Regions from separate parts of the Bacillus sp. GbtcB14 genome, predicted to be linked through region 4. Evidence: riboswitches for the same ligand, from Rfam matches in the RefSeq annotation. Region 4 holds a riboswitch; each other region holds the start of a gene.
What was found. A riboswitch is a leader RNA that binds a small molecule or an ion and turns the genes downstream of it on or off. The one in region 4 is predicted to bind thiamine pyrophosphate.
Positions count from the first base shown of each region.

Region 1: linked by a shared signal. The riboswitch ahead of KVT31_RS22780 (energy-coupled thiamine transporter ThiT) and the one ahead of thiM (hydroxyethylthiazole kinase) in region 4 are both predicted to bind thiamine pyrophosphate.
Region 2: linked by a shared signal. The riboswitch ahead of tenA (thiaminase II) and the one ahead of thiM (hydroxyethylthiazole kinase) in region 4 are both predicted to bind thiamine pyrophosphate.
Region 3: linked by a shared signal. The riboswitch ahead of thiC (phosphomethylpyrimidine synthase ThiC) and the one ahead of thiM (hydroxyethylthiazole kinase) in region 4 are both predicted to bind thiamine pyrophosphate.

Region 1 is NZ_JAGXJT010000009.1:69,746-73,705, forward strand. It holds gene KVT31_RS22775 (sensor histidine kinase) at 1-1,032, shown strand, start outside; gene KVT31_RS22780 (energy-coupled thiamine transporter ThiT) at 1,255-1,926, opposite strand; TPP riboswitch at 2,012-2,113, opposite strand; gene KVT31_RS22785 (FeoA family protein) at 2,308-2,535, shown strand; gene feoB (ferrous iron transport protein B) at 2,532-3,960, shown strand, end outside.
Region 2 is NZ_JAGXJT010000003.1:4,207-8,166, reverse strand. It holds gene KVT31_RS09040 (ABC transporter permease) at 1-380, opposite strand, end outside; gene KVT31_RS09035 (ABC transporter ATP-binding protein) at 380-1,129, opposite strand; gene tenA (thiaminase II) at 1,098-1,793, opposite strand; TPP riboswitch at 1,876-1,978, opposite strand; TPP riboswitch at 2,039-2,150, opposite strand; gene KVT31_RS09025 (SH3 domain-containing protein) at 2,420-3,571, shown strand; gene KVT31_RS09020 (hypothetical protein) at 3,577-3,915, shown strand.
Region 3 is NZ_JAGXJT010000004.1:309,450-313,409, reverse strand. It holds gene lldP (L-lactate permease) at 1-1,651, shown strand, start outside; TPP riboswitch at 1,723-1,838, shown strand; gene thiC (phosphomethylpyrimidine synthase ThiC) at 1,952-3,712, shown strand; gene KVT31_RS14200 (arsenic transporter) at 3,814-3,960, opposite strand, start outside.
Region 4 is NZ_JAGXJT010000008.1:109,023-112,982, forward strand. It holds gene topB (DNA topoisomerase III) at 1-1,179, opposite strand, end outside; TPP riboswitch at 1,447-1,556, shown strand; gene thiM (hydroxyethylthiazole kinase) at 1,620-2,435, shown strand; gene thiE (thiamine phosphate synthase) at 2,452-3,111, shown strand; gene KVT31_RS21950 (anaerobic C4-dicarboxylate transporter family protein) at 3,294-3,960, opposite strand, start outside.

The DNA of each region.
Region 1 (3,960 bases), on a different contig from region 4:
TTATTAATCAAGCCAACAAAAGAAAAAGATGGATCAGTAACTTATATATATGCGATGGCTTCTTTACAGCCTGTAGATGAAGCTGTACAAATGGTGCAAGATTACTACATTTACATCATTGCATTTGTAGTCGTTCTTATTTTTTTAGCTTCGTTTTATTATTCAAAACAAATTGCAAAACCGTTATTAAAAATAAACGATACAACGAAGAAAATAGCGCATTTAGATTTTACAGAACAAATACCGATTACTTCAAAAGATGAAATTGGTGATTTATCGAAAAATATTAATGTATTATCCAATAAACTCCATTCGCATATTGGGCAGCTAGAACAAGATATTGAGAAGGAAAGAAAATTAGAAAATACGCGGAAAGAATTCATTTCTGGTGTTTCACATGAATTAAAAACACCGTTAAGTATTATGAAAAGCTGCATTTCTATTTTAAAAGACGGGGTAGCTGAGCATAAAAAAGATTATTATTTTCAAGCGATGGAACGAGAAGTAGATAAAATGGATACGTTAATTTTAGATATGCTTGAGTTAGCTAAATTTGAGTCAGGCACATATAAAATGAAAATGGATGCATTTTATATTGATACAGTAATTGAAGATATATGTGAACACCTTTCTTTGGAAATAGAGAAAAAAGAACTTCGTGTTCATAAAAATATAGGTTCATTTGAAGTGGTCGCAAATCAAGGCCGGATTGAACAAGTCATTGTGAACTTCATTACGAATGCGATACGTTATACACCAAATAAAGAGGATATTATTATTTCTACAATAGATGAAAAAGATCGTATAAAAGTATGTATTGAAAATAAAGGTACTCACATTGAAGAAGAGCAATTAGATAAAATTTGGGATCGTTTTTATCGCGTGGATGCAGCTCGTCATCGTTCACAAGGTGGAACAGGACTTGGACTTGCGATTTCTAAAAATATTTTAGAACTGCACGATGCTGAATATGGGGTAAAGAATACGGAAGATGGTGTGTTATTTTACTTCTATTTACCGAAAAAAGCGTAGATGATATGTGCTGCGCTTTTTTTAAGTTATTTTCATATTATCTTTACCTAATCTTTATTTTTAAGCGATATAATTTGTTTAGAAAATGAGGTTATGTAAGGAGTAGATTAGCCGTGAATAGCAATTTACTAGGTATGATGGTATTTATTTTTCTTTGTGCATTTATTGTATTTATTATTGATATTACTCATTGAGAATTTTGATATAAAAAAAGGGCGCTAGTTAAGCACCCTTTTTTTGTGAATTCATTTGATATGCATTCACGCTTTTGAATAAACGTGGTGAAGTGATAAATAAAAATATAAGTAAAACGGTACATAGAATATAGGAACCAATCATTGTGCTACCGTTAAATATTAAAGAATATAGAACTGCTGATTGACCTTTCGGTGCATATTGTCCCCAGAAAATAATACCGGCGATAAAGTGACAGAAATAGCGAGCAAAGCTACCAATAAATGTAGCAACAATAATGTAACCAATAACTTTTTTTCCTTTGTTTTGCTTTGATGAAGGTTTGTCTTTACGGCTACTTAAACTGGATTGTTCTTCGCTATTTTCATTGGGTGCTAAAAGTGCTTTTTGAATTGGGCGATAGAATAAACCGGCAAATCCAATGAATGCGAAAGCAACGAAGTATTCAATGAGTACTTGAATTGGTGTGACGATAATGGCATCGCCTACGACAATTTGTAGTAATCCCCAAATTAAGCCTCCTAAGAAAGCCATTTTGAAGCCCCAGCGGTATGCGATAATAAAAATAGGAATCATAGCAAATGAAATGGAACCGCCTGTTGAAAGTTTGATTGATAATAATGGAAAAATGTCGATGACCAGGGCGAAGGCTGCAAGAATAGCAGATTCGATCATCGCTTGTAAATTGGTGTTACGCATGTTGTTTCCCCCTAAATCCAAGTTGTACAAAAAAGAACATTATCATAGGAGGATACGAAATACGTAAATAAAAAAGAGGTATGTATTTCGGACGTTTGCACAATCCCTGCGTTAGCATTAACTAACAGGTTCGAAGGGTCGGAACGAAGTGTTCCCTCTCAGCGGCATGGCTCCCCCTGTGATAACGAGATTCTTTATTTGCTATTGTTTATTGTAAGCGAAATGGATGAGAATGGCAAACGAATCTGTTATGACAATTATTGAAATATAATTGTATTGAAATGTTAATAAATATGAAGCAAAAAGATATAGTCCAAGTGAAATAGAGTGTGATATAATTTTTCTGAAAATAATTATCATTCTCTTCTGAGGGGGAAGGTTATGAGTTTAGTAGATATTAAAATAGGTGAGAAAGTGTTAGTGAAAAGTATTCAGTCTTTAGATCATTTACTAAAGAGAAGATTGGCTGCTTTTGGTCTTTCTGAAGGAAGCGAACTTCGTATGAAGCAGAAAGCGATGTTCAAAGGTCCTTGTACATTGGAGTGTCGTGGACAGTTAATTAGTATTCGTCATTGTGACGCGAAAATGATAAAGGTGGAATTAGCGTGAATAAGGTTGCTTTGCTAGGGAATCCAAATACAGGGAAGACATCATTATTTAATGCACTTACTGGTTCTTATGAGTATGTAGGAAACTGGAGCGGTGTAACAGTAGAAAAGAAGGTTGGTAAATTAAAAGATAAGCAAGGAACATTAATTGATTTACCAGGCGTTTATGATTTAAATCCAGTTTCACGTGATGAAGGTGTCGTTACGAATTTTCTACTAACAGACGAATTTCATCATATGTTAAATATAGTGGATTCTTCGCAATTCGAGCGGAATATGCATTTAACATTACAATTGCTTGAATTTGGTAAACCAGTTTCAGTTGGTTTAAATATGGTTGATGTGGCGAAGCAAAGAGGAATTGTAATTGATGTAAAACGGTTATCAGAATTATTAGGTGTAACAGTTGTTCCTGTCGTTGCAAGAAGCGGAAAAGGCTGTGAAGAACTGCTTGCGACTCTTAAAGAAAATGACAAAAAAGAGAAAAAACCATTCATTATTTCATATGGTGTACAAATGGATGAAGGAATTGGAGAGGTTATAGCTCTTTTAGAGACAGCGAATTATAGGCATCCAAGATGGTTAGCCCTTCAATTTTTAAGCAATAACGAAGTAGTAGAAAAAGAAATGAAAGCACTACCAATTTATAAGGAACTCATAGCCATTCGATCTCGCTTAGAAGGAAAACTTGATTGTACGTTAGAGGAGCACATTTACAAAACTCGTGAAGCGTATATTGAAAAGTTAAAAACAAATGTTATGAAGCATGAGAAAGAAGGAAAAATTCCTTTTTCGGAAAAAATTGATAGACTAATTACGCATAAAATTTTAGGACTTCCAATCTTTTTAGCAGTTATGTTTTTTATTTTTCAGGTTACGTTTACGTGGATTGGTACACCTTTATCGGATATGCTAGATGGCTTTTTTGGTGGACAGCTTACGGATTGGGTAACGGCTGGACTTACAAGTGTTGGTGCTTCTGATTTTATTCAAGCACTCGTTACAGAAGGGATTATTGCTGGTGTTGGTGCTGTATTAGTATTCGTGCCACAAATCTTTGCACTATTCTTTTTCATTTCATTACTAGAAGACTCAGGATATATGGCGCGAATTGCAGTTGTTATGGATCGAATTATGGAGTTCTTCGGTTTAAACGGAAAAGCATTCATTCCGATGATTATCGGTTTTGGATGTAATGTTCCAGGTATTATGGCAGCGAGAACGATTGAACAAGAAAAAGAACGTTTACTTACAGTTCTTGTAACACCGTTTATGTCTTGTTCGGCACGTTTACCGGTATATGCACTGTTTGCGGGAGTATTCTTCCCTAATAGTCAGGCAACTGTTGTATTTTCTTTATATGTTGCAGGTATTGTTCTTGCGTTACTTGTTACAAAAATTATGTCTCTTACAATTTTAAAAGCAG
Region 2 (3,960 bases), on a different contig from region 4:
AAAACCGTAACAACAACCTTACTCCAGATCGTATATCCAAACCATAAAACGAAAAGTGGAGCAAGCGCTGTAATCGGAATCGTTTGTGAGGCAACTAATAATGGATAAAATGCTCTTTCCATCCAATTACTCGCATTCATTAACATCGCTAGTCCTACTCCAAGTACGATAGAAATAGCTACCCCTATTAAAACGACGTATAATGTTGCCGGCAAATGAACCGTGAATAATATATCTTTTAGTTTCCATATCTTCATTACAATTGCAGACGGTGACGGTAAAATGTACATTTCATCTATAATTCTTGCGCCTACTTCCCAAAAGACAAGTAAAATGCTAGAAAGTGTAAGGGCAGGTAATAACTCCTTCAACCGGCTCATCATACGAGTACCTGCCTTTGTAACATACTAAGAAGCTCATCTTTAAGCGCTAACACTTCAGGCTTATATAAATCTTTTCTTGTTCGATTACGATCAAGTGGTACAACCCTCTCGGTTAAAGTAGTTATCGGTTGATTTTCTACAACGAAAACTCGATTAGAAAGAAACAATGCTTCTTCCACATCATGAGTAATAAATAAAATTGTTTTTTCCCACTCTTTCCATTGTTCAAACAGCCACTCTTGCAAAGATGCCTTCGTTAAAGCGTCCAACGCGCTAAACGGTTCATCTAACAGCAATATCTCCCCGCCCGTTAATAAAGTTCGAATAAAAGATACGCGTTGCCTCATACCACCAGATAAATCTTTCGGATATTTTGTCTCATACCCTTGTAAGCCAAATTTATGTAACAATTCCTTTGCCTTTATTTGTGCTTCTTTCTTCTGTACACCTTGGCACTCTAGCGGCAGAGCAGCATTCTCAATAATCGTTCTCCACGGCAGAAGCATATCTTTTTGAGGCATATACCCTACAGGATGGCTCTTTGTTTCTGTCAGCTCTATCTGTCCAGTACTTGCTTCTTCTAAACCTGTAATAAGGCGAAATAAAGTACTTTTCCCGCATCCACTCGGTCCGATAATACTTACAAACTCTTTATCTTGTATAGAAGCATTTAATTCATTGATGATTGGCTTCTCATCATAATGAAAAGAAACATTATGAAACTGTAGTATGTTCTTGCTCCTCAAATCCCCACATCTCCTTACGATAGGACATATCCCAGAATAAATATTCAAATCGACTGGAATATAGGAAAATCTCCTCTAATCGATCTAGCTCTTTTTCAGACTTTCCAACTGCCATTTCATTTAATAAATCTATTAACCAAATACAAAGGTTACCGTATTCTTCAGAACTATATCCTTGAATCCACTCCCCAAAGAATTCATGATCTCTTGCTCCAGGAATATCATTTAAACGCTTTCCAATTTCCCAATAGCTCCACATACATGGAAGAAGTGCTGCTATTAATTCCGCAAGTGTGCCATTATGAGATACAGACATCATATAATTTGTATACGCTAAATTTTTAGCAGATGGCTTTGCAGACTCTATCTCCTCTATAGAAATTCCAAGTCTTTTTGCATACTGTTTATGGATTGTCATTTCTCCATTTAATATGCCATCAATTTGTTCAGCAAATTTCCCCATTACTTGTGGATTCGTTGCTTTTACAACACCAATAGCATATAGCTTTGCATAATCTAACAAATATAAATAATCTTGAATAATGTAATACTGAAACTTATCTTTTTCTAACGTGCCATCCCCCATACCTACTACAAACGGATGATTATGACTCATCTCCCAAACTGGTTGTACAGTATCTAATAATCTATCGCAAAATTTCATTTCGCTATCCCCTTTCAATTTATATATCTAAATAAAAAACCACTTCTAAATAAGAAGTGGTTACAGCAAATAAAATTATAATTTATTCGTTGCTCCACTTCCCTTCGCTAGTATTACCTAGATCAGGTCTGTAAGGGTTAAGGATTATTCCTCTCTCAGCACAACAAGCACCCCTAGTGGTTTCAATATGAAATTTTCAAATAAAAAAGCCCCGTTTCTATACGCAAAGAAACGGGGACTCATTATTAGTGTCCGAATTGCTTCCCTACGCTAGCATAATCTAGATCAGGTAATGAAAAGGATCAAAGGCTTACGGCCTACTCTCAGCTGGCAACACCAGCTCTCCTAGCAAACTATAAAATTATCACTGTCAGTATAACATCGTAATAAGACATCATCAACTATTTTAATTTTCTCAATTGTCAACAAAATAACAAAACTATATAATACTTATGTTCTATCTTAGAAATTATCATCCTAATTAATTGGATAAAAAGGAATCATTATCCTCAAAAAATTTATTTTTATGTTGATTTCATATTACATTTATGTGAATACACCCACTATATTATATCTTTATACTATAATAAAATTACAACTATACAACTAGAGGAGGTCTCTATTATATGAATATGAAAGCTACTGCTTTAACAGCAACTACTGTCGCAATTGCCTCTTTACTTCCTTCTATGGGAGAAACAAATGTACAAACAGCCAACGCTGAACAATTATCTAATGTGAAAACTGGATATGTCAAAGTCGATCAAGTAGCCTTACATACAAAAGATAACGCAAATAGCTCATCAATTGATACGATTCGCTTTAATACGAAAGTAAACATACTTGAAACAACTAATGGCTGGTATAAAGTATCTGTTAATAATAAAGTAGGTTACGTACAAAAAGATGCTATTCTACTAAAAAACAAACTTCAATCTAATAATCAATACATCGTTAATGCCAATGCATTAAACGTTCGTTCTGAACCTAATTTAGAATCTTCAATTTTAGATGTATTACCAAATGGGAAATTCGTTACCATTCAAGAAGAACAAGGCGAGTGGTATAAAATTTTACATAATGGCAAAACAGGTTACGTACAAAAAGCATTCGTGTCTAATGGTTCACAACCTTTAGTAAAAGGCATCACAGAAAATAATACGAAATACACAGTTGCAACACCTAAACTTAATGTACGTAGCAACGCTAGTACAAGTAGTGCACTACTTGGTTCATTACAAAATGGTACACAAATACAAGTAGTGGAAACTGTAGGAACTTGGTATAAAGTTCGTTTTGGCACAGGATACGGATATGTGGCAAAACATTATGTGGTGCAAAATCAAAATCAAACTCAAACAGCTCAACCTACTTCCATTCCAGCTGTTTTCAAATTCCCTACTCAAGGAAGAATTAGCTCAACCTTTGATATGCGTTGGGAACAAATGCATTATGGTATAGATATTGCAGCTCAGGGTAATGTCTCTATCCAGGCGGCAGCTGCAGGTAAAGTTGTGAAATCATATTATTCAGCTAGCTATGGCAATGTTGTGTTCATCGCCCATCAAATAAACGGGAAATTATATACAACAGTCTATGCACACATGAAAGATCGCACTGTACAAGCTGGTGATCAAGTACAAGCTGGACAATTAGTAGGTCATATGGGAAACACAGGTCATTCATACGGGCAACACCTTCATTTTGAATTACACAATGGAGAATGGAATTTTGAAAAAACAAATGCAGTAAACCCACTGCCATATTTAGTTAGGTAAATTGTATGCAACGCAATATCAATATACCTCTCTTAATTGAATACTTAGCCTTTTTAGGTTTAATCTGTTGTTTAATCATTTACAATACAAATACTGTATTTTTATCTATTATCATTGCTTTTGTTGCTTTAGAAATTATGATGGAATCCTTTCAAGTACAACTAAAACAAAAAATTGCCCATATATATAATGCCATCTTTCTATTAAGTGCCCTAATAACAAATATTATTAGTAATGGTTTTTATTTATCTACCGTATTTCCTGTATTCTTTATGGCTGTTTTATTATTCATAGCTAGATACATTCATGTCCCTACTAACAAAAAACACGAACAAAAAGCTTAGAAAGAGGAGACACTGTGTACCGATCTTTCAAAGATAATCCGATAA
Region 3 (3,960 bases), on a different contig from region 4:
GACACAAGTTTATGATCCGTTCGGAAACATTTGGATTTCGGCAGCGGTCGCACTTATTCCGATTATCTTTTTTTTCTTAGCTTTAGCAGTTTTCCGCATGAAGGGGTATGTGGCAGGATTTATTACAGTTGTACTTACAATTTTAGTGGCATTATTCGCTTATAAGATGCCGTTCACGATGGCGATGGCAGCGACCGGATATGGTTTCTTATACGGACTATGGCCGATTGCTTGGATTATCATTATGTCGGTATTTTTATATAAAATATCTGTAAAAACAGGTCAATTCGATGTCATTCGTGCATCTGTATTATCCATTACAAATGACCATCGTTTACTCGTTATTTTAATCGGTTTTTCATTTGGAGCATTTTTGGAAGGGGCAGCAGGATTTGGTGCACCAGTAGCGATTACGGCAGCACTTCTTGCGGGTCTTGGGTTAAATCCTTTATATGCAGCGGGTCTTTGTTTAATCGCAAATACGGCACCGGTAGCGTTCGGAGCGATGGGAATTCCGATTACAGTTGCTGGACAAGTAACTGGTATTGATCCACATAAAATTGGACAAATGGCTGGACATCAATTACCGTTTCTATCATTATTTGTTCCGTTCTTTATCGTATTTTTAATGGATGGATTTAAAGGAGTAAGACAAACATGGCCAGCTCTATTTGTAGCGGGTAGCTCATTTGCAATTACGCAGTTCATTACAGCGACGTTCTTAGGACCAGAACTTCCGGATATTACGTCAGCACTTGTAAGTTTAGTGAGTTTATCGCTATTCTTAAAAGTTTGGCAGCCGAAAGAAATCTATCAGTCTAAAGAAGCAAATAGTGAAGTAGCTGCGGCAACGACGGCAACATCTATGCCGAAACTAACGGTAGGAAAGGTCGTAAAAGCGTGGTCTCCATTCATTATTTTAACTGTAATGGTAGTCATTTGGAGCCAAAGTTTCTTTAAAGCGTTATTTGCTCCAGGTGGTGCATTGGAAAGCCTTGTGTTTAAGTTTGAAGTTCCAGGCTTACACAATCTAGTAATGAAAGCAGAGCCAATTGTAAATAAACCGACGCCTTATGAAGCAATCCTGAAATTAGATATTTTATCAGCGACGGGAACAGCAATTTTAATTGCTTGTATCATTTCTATCTTTATTTTGAAAATGAGTGCAAAAGATGCAGTAGTAACATTTAAAGAAACATTAAACGAACTGAAGATGCCAATTCTATCTATTGGATTCGTATTAGGATTCGCGTTTATCGCAAATTATTCTGGTTTATCTTCTACATTAGCGTTAGCACTTGCAGGAACTGGCGGGCTATTCCCGTTCTTCTCACCATTTCTAGGCTGGATTGGGGTATTCTTAACAGGATCTGATACGTCAGCGAATGCACTGTTCTCGAATTTACAAGCGATTACAGCGCAGCAAGTCGGTGTATCTGAAGTACTTCTCGTTGCAGCAAATACAACGGGCGGTGTAACAGGAAAAATGATTTCTCCGCAATCGATTGCGATTGCTTGTGCGGCAGTTGGACTGGCTGGAAAAGAATCAGATTTATTCCGCTTTACAGTGAAGCATAGTTTATTCTTCGTCATTATTGTTGGTATTATGACGTATGTGCAGGCATATTATTTAACGTGGATGATTCCATAAGCAACAAAAGAAATAAACTTTGCATTTTTCAGATTATCGTGTATGATGGGAAAGTATTGAAAATTAAATCAGTGATAAACTAGGGGTGCCTAACGTATGCGTAGGCTGAGAGAGAAGCGCTTGATCTTCTTAACCCTTTGGACCTGATCTGGCTCGTACCAGCGTAGGGAAGTTAACGGCTTTACATAATGATGTCTTTTATGAGCCAGGTCCTTATTTTTTTATGGACCTGGCTCTTTTTATTTTGGCATGCGCTGGCCATATCTCGTCCTTGTCACGTACAGGGGGGCAACAAAGGTTATGAAACAGTCTGTTTCAGCTGAGCAAATTGAATTGAAATCGAGTTTACCAGGAAGTAAGAAAGTGTATGTGGATGGACCGCGCGCGGGTATGAAAGTGCCGATGCGCGAGATTGAACAAAGTGAAACGAACGGCATTCCGAATCCGCCAATTCGTGTATACGATACGAGCGGTCCTTATACAGATCCTGCGCATAAAGTGGAGCTGGAAAAGGGGTTGCAGGCGCCGCGCCACTCTTGGATCCTGGAGCGCGGAGATGTAGAAGCATACGAAGGGCGCGAAGTGAAACCAGAGGATGACGGTGTGAAAGTGGCTTCGAAACATACACCTGTTTTTCCGCAAATGGATCGCCAGCCGCTTAGAGCGAAGCAAGGGGCAAACGTTACACAAATGCATTATGCGCGCAATGGCATCATTACGTCTGAGATGGAATATGTTGCGATTCGTGAAGGAGTAGAGCCTGAGTTTGTTCGTAAGGAAATCGCGGAAGGCCGTGCCATTTTACCAGCAAATATTAACCATCCGGAAGCAGAGCCGATGATTATCGGGCGTAACTTCCACGTGAAGGTCAATGCAAATATCGGAAACTCTGCTGTATCTTCTTCTATTGCAGAAGAAGTAGAGAAGATGACGTGGGCAACGCGCTGGGGTGCGGATACGATTATGGATTTATCTACAGGTAAAAATATTCATACGACGCGTGAGTGGATTATTCGTAACGCGCCTGTACCAGTTGGGACTGTACCGATCTATCAAGCGCTGGAAAAAGTAAACGGAATTGCAGAAGATTTAACGTGGGAAGTGTATCGTGATACGTTAATTGAACAAGCGGAGCAAGGTGTTGATTACTTTACGATTCACGCGGGCGTATTACTTCGTTACATTCCGATTACTGCAAAGCGTACGACAGGTATCGTTTCACGTGGTGGTTCAATTATGGCACAGTGGTGTTTATTCCATCATAAAGAAAACTTCTTATACACTCATTTTGAAGAGATATGTGAAATTATGAAGCAGTACGACGTTTCGTTCTCTCTTGGAGATGGATTACGTCCAGGTTCGATTGCAGATGCAAATGACGAAGCACAGTTTTCTGAGCTTGAAACACTTGGGGAATTAACGAAGATTGCTTGGAAACATGATGTGCAAGTGATGATTGAAGGACCTGGGCATGTACCGATGCATTTAATTAAAGAGAATATGGAGAAAGAGCTTGATATTTGTCAGGGCGCACCGTTCTATACACTTGGACCGTTAACGACAGATATTGCACCAGGTTATGACCATATTACATCCGCAATTGGGGCTGCAATGATTGGCTGGTTTGGAACGGCGATGCTTTGTTATGTAACGCCGAAAGAACATTTAGGTTTACCGAATAAAGATGATGTTCGTGAGGGAGTTATTACGTACAAAATCGCTGCGCATGCGGCTGATCTTGCGAAAGGGCACAAAACGGCTCATCAGCGTGATGATGCACTTTCAAAAGCTCGCTTTGAATTCCGTTGGCGCGATCAATTTAATTTATCTTTAGATCCTGAACGTGCGATGGAATATCACGATGAAACATTGCCAGCAGAAGGTGCGAAAACAGCTCATTTCTGCTCCATGTGTGGGCCGAAGTTTTGTAGTATGAGAATTTCACATGATATTCGTGAATATGCGAAAGAAAATGATTTAGAAACGACAGAAGCAATTGAAAAAGGGATGAAAGAGAAAGCGAAAGAATTTAAAGACACTGGTAGTCATTTATACCAATAACACGTTACACCTCTTTACTTGATTGATCACACTGTAGTACCTAACTTAAATATAGAAGAAGCCCGCTTTGCTAAGACGGTAGCAAAGCGGGCTTTTGTCGTTTATAAGGCGAAGAAGAGGTGTACCCAGTAGTATAAGAGGAATAATGTGACGACTGTTGTGAGAGGAATAACGATAAGGGATACACTTAAATAGTCTTTCCATTTTACTTTAATTTTGTTTTGTTTCAGGATATACATCCAAATGAG
Region 4 (3,960 bases):
TTTTACAACTAAATCATAAATTTTACGTTCTTTATCTGTGAAGGCCGAGAAGTTAACGTATCCTTCTGTCGGAATAATTGCGTGATGATCACTTACTTTACTATCGTCAACAAATGACTTATTAGATTTGATAGGTTTTTGTAATACTTTATGTGCTAAAGGACGGTATTCTCCAACTCCGCAAGCCTTTAGACGTTCTGGAAGTGTTCCAACGATATCAGATGAAATATAGCGTGAATCTGTACGAGGATACGTTAGCACTTTATGTTGCTCATACAACTTCTGCATAATGTTTAATGTTTCTTTTGCAGAGTAACCGAACTTTTTATTTGCATCACGTTGTAATTCAGTTAAATCGTAAAGACCAGGAGAGAATGACTTCTTCTGTTTTTTATCAATTTCCACAACAGTAGCATTATGCTTATCTAAACCTTTTACAAAGCCATCAATTTTTTCTTTATTAAAACTGCGGCTATTACCGTTAGCATCTTGCCAAGTTAGCTTTAGCTGATTCGCCGTTTGTGCTTCGATGCCGTAGTAAGTTTGAGCTTTGAAGTTCTTTATTTCATCTTCACGATTAGCGATCATAGCGACAGTAGGTGTTTGCACACGGCCGCAATTCAGCTGGGCATTAAAGCGAGTCGTTAAAGCGCGAGTCGCGTTAAGACCGATATACCAGTCAGCTTCTGAACGTGCAACTGCTGAAGCGTATAAATTGTCATATGCTTTACCTGGTTTTAAATTAGCGAATCCATCTTTAATCGCTTTATCAGTAACAGATGAAATCCATAGACGTTTGATTGGTTTGTTAACTCGAACCTTATCAATAATCCAACGAGCGACTAATTCTCCCTCACGTCCAGCATCTGTCGCTACAATAATGTCATTTACATCTTTTCTAAGAAGTTGACTCTTCACAGCATTAAATTGCTTCCCTGTTTGTTTAATAACCGTTAATTTCAAACGCTCAGGTAGCATCGGTAAATCTTCTAAATTCCACTTTTTATATTTCACATCGTAGCTTTCTGGATCTGCTAATGTAACAAGATGACCTAAAGCCCAAGTTACAATATATTTACTACCTTCAAGGTAGCCATTTCCTTTTTTATCACACTTAAGTACACGCGCAATATCACGTGCAACGGAAGGCTTTTCAGCGATTATAACGCTTTTTGACATATTTAAAACATCCTTTCAAATTTCCATACGTTAACTATAGCATACATCTTCTTGAGATTCAGTTTCGCTCCAGATTTGAACGTTTTTTAGTGGGATAACATCCGTTTGAAGGTGAATGATGGCGATAAAACATAATATGCACCATGATGAGACTATGAGAAATAGATATTTATTATGCGTGTTGTTTTATTATTGCTTCTATATGAAATAGAAAAGTAAAGAACTTGTTATTTTAGTAGAATAAGAGTAGACTTTGAAGTAGATGAATACTAAACACATGGGAGTTTGTGGATGCAAACTGAGAGTATGACTAATCCGTCATTGACCATTTGAACCTGTTGGATAATGCCAGCGTAGGGAGAGTGTAAAAGCACATGTTCAGACACTTTGCGTACGCGCAAAGTGTCTTTTTGTGTATCTCCCATCACTATAGTTAGGGGATGAGAAGGATGAATATGAAAGAAATTAGTAAAGTAGTGGATTTGGTGAGAGAATCTAATCCGCTCGTTCATAATATTACAAATGTTGTTGTCACAAATTTTACAGCTAACGGCTTGTTAGCGTTAGGAGCATCGCCTGTAATGGCGTATGCAAAAGAAGAAGTAGCAGAAATGGCTAGCATTGCTGGAGCGCTAGTATTAAATATGGGGACACTTCGTCCTGAAGAAGTAGAAGCGATGTTACTTGCGGGTAAATCGGCAAATGTGAATAATGTACCAGTATTGTTTGATCCAGTTGGTGCAGGAGCAACATCGTATCGAACAGAAGTTGCGAGACATATTCCGGCTGAAATTGATTTAGCGATTATCCGTGGAAATGCGGCTGAAATAGCGAACGTTATTAATGAGAGATGGGAAATTAAAGGGGTAGACGCCGGTACTGGAAATGGAAATGTCGTAAGCATTGCAAGGCAGGCAGCTGCTGAATTAAATACAGTTGCGGTGATTACTGGAAAAGAAGATGTTGTTACAGATGGAGAGCGAACGATTCTTATTCGAAATGGTCACTCTATTTTAACGAAAGTTACGGGAACTGGTTGTTTACTAACTTCTGTAATAGGAGCATTTGTAGCAGTAGAAAAAGATTATGTAAAGGCAGCAGTAGCTGCATTAACGTTTTATGGTGTAGCTGCGGAACTGGCAGCTGCTAAGACAGTGGAGCAGGGACCTGGTAGTTTCCAAATTGAATTTTTAAATCAGTTAGCGAATACAACTTCAGATGATATTGAGAAGTATGGGAAGATTGAGCTTATATAGTAAGGAGGGGAATTAGATGTCGCGTATTACAAAGGCTGAAATGTCTAGATTGTTATCAGTATACTTTATTATGGGAAGTAACAATTGTACGAAGGAACCACTACAAGTGTTGAGAGATGCACTTGTAGGCGGTATAACAATTTTTCAATTCCGTGAAAAGGGGGAAGGGGCTTTAACGGGAGAGAAACGTATTTGTTTCGCAAAAGAACTACAAGCAATTTGTAAGGAGTACGGTGTCCCATTCATTGTAAATGATGATGTGGAACTAGCTATCGAGTTAGATGCAGATGGCGTGCATGTTGGACAAGATGATGAAGGAATTACTTCTGTTCGTGAAAAAATGGGAGATAAAATTGTTGGTGTATCTACACATACAATTGAAGAAGCACGCTGGGCAATTGAAAACGGAGCTGATTATTTAGGTGTTGGCCCTGTTTTTCCAACGAGTACGAAAAAAGATACGAAAGCAGTTCAAGGAACGAAAGGTTTAGCTCATTTTAGAGAACAAGGAATTACAATACCAATCGTTGGGATTGGTGGCATTACAATTGAAAATACCGCTTCAGTTATAGAAGCAGGTGCGGACGGTGTTTCAGTTATTTCTGCGATTAGTTTAGCGGAATCTGTGTGCGAAAGTACGAAGAAGTTAGTAGAGGAAGTCAGTAAGAGTTTGTAGAAAAAAGCTATGTAGTATTAAAATGCTACATAGCTTTTTTTGTATTAATAATTAGAAATAGGGGGGATTATTTGAAACGGAATAGGTTTGTAGCGTTGCAAAATGAGTTGTTTCGTTTATTTAAACAAACGTTTGATTAAAAAAGCACAAACCCTTGATCCATGTAGGTTTGTGCTTTTTCTTTAAAACATAATTGAAATTAAGAGCATTCCAATTCCGATAGAAGTGAATGTTGCGATTAGGCCTGGAATCATAAAGCTATGATTTAAAACATATTTACCAATGCCAGTTGTACCAGTGCGATCAAAGTTAATGGCAGCAACGATTGTTCCATAGTTTGGAATGAAGAAATATCCATTTACTGCAGGGAACATCGCGATTAGTAGTGCCGGTGGAATACCGAGTGATAATCCAAGAGGCATTAAAGCACGTACTGTTGCGGCTTGGCTATATAGTAAAATAGATAGAATGAATAATGCGATGGCAAATAGCCATGGTGCACTTGTTACTAGGTGCTGAATTGATCCTTGAATCATATTTAAGTTTCCATTAAAGAAAGTATCTCCCATCCAAGCGATACCGAAAATAGCAACAACTGCTGTTGCCCCCGCTTTAAAGACGTTACCAGACACGATGCTTTCTACATTTGGTTTGCAGAAAATAATAATAAGAGCTGCGATAGTTAACATAACCATTTCAATTGTGTTCGGCATGGAAAGACGAACTAACTTCCCGTCGACCATCCATCCTGGACGAAGTGCTTCAAATGAACCGAGAAGTACGACAAGGAAAGTTCCTACTAAGAAAAGGATAACGGATAGTTTAGCGCCTTTTAAACCAACAAATTCT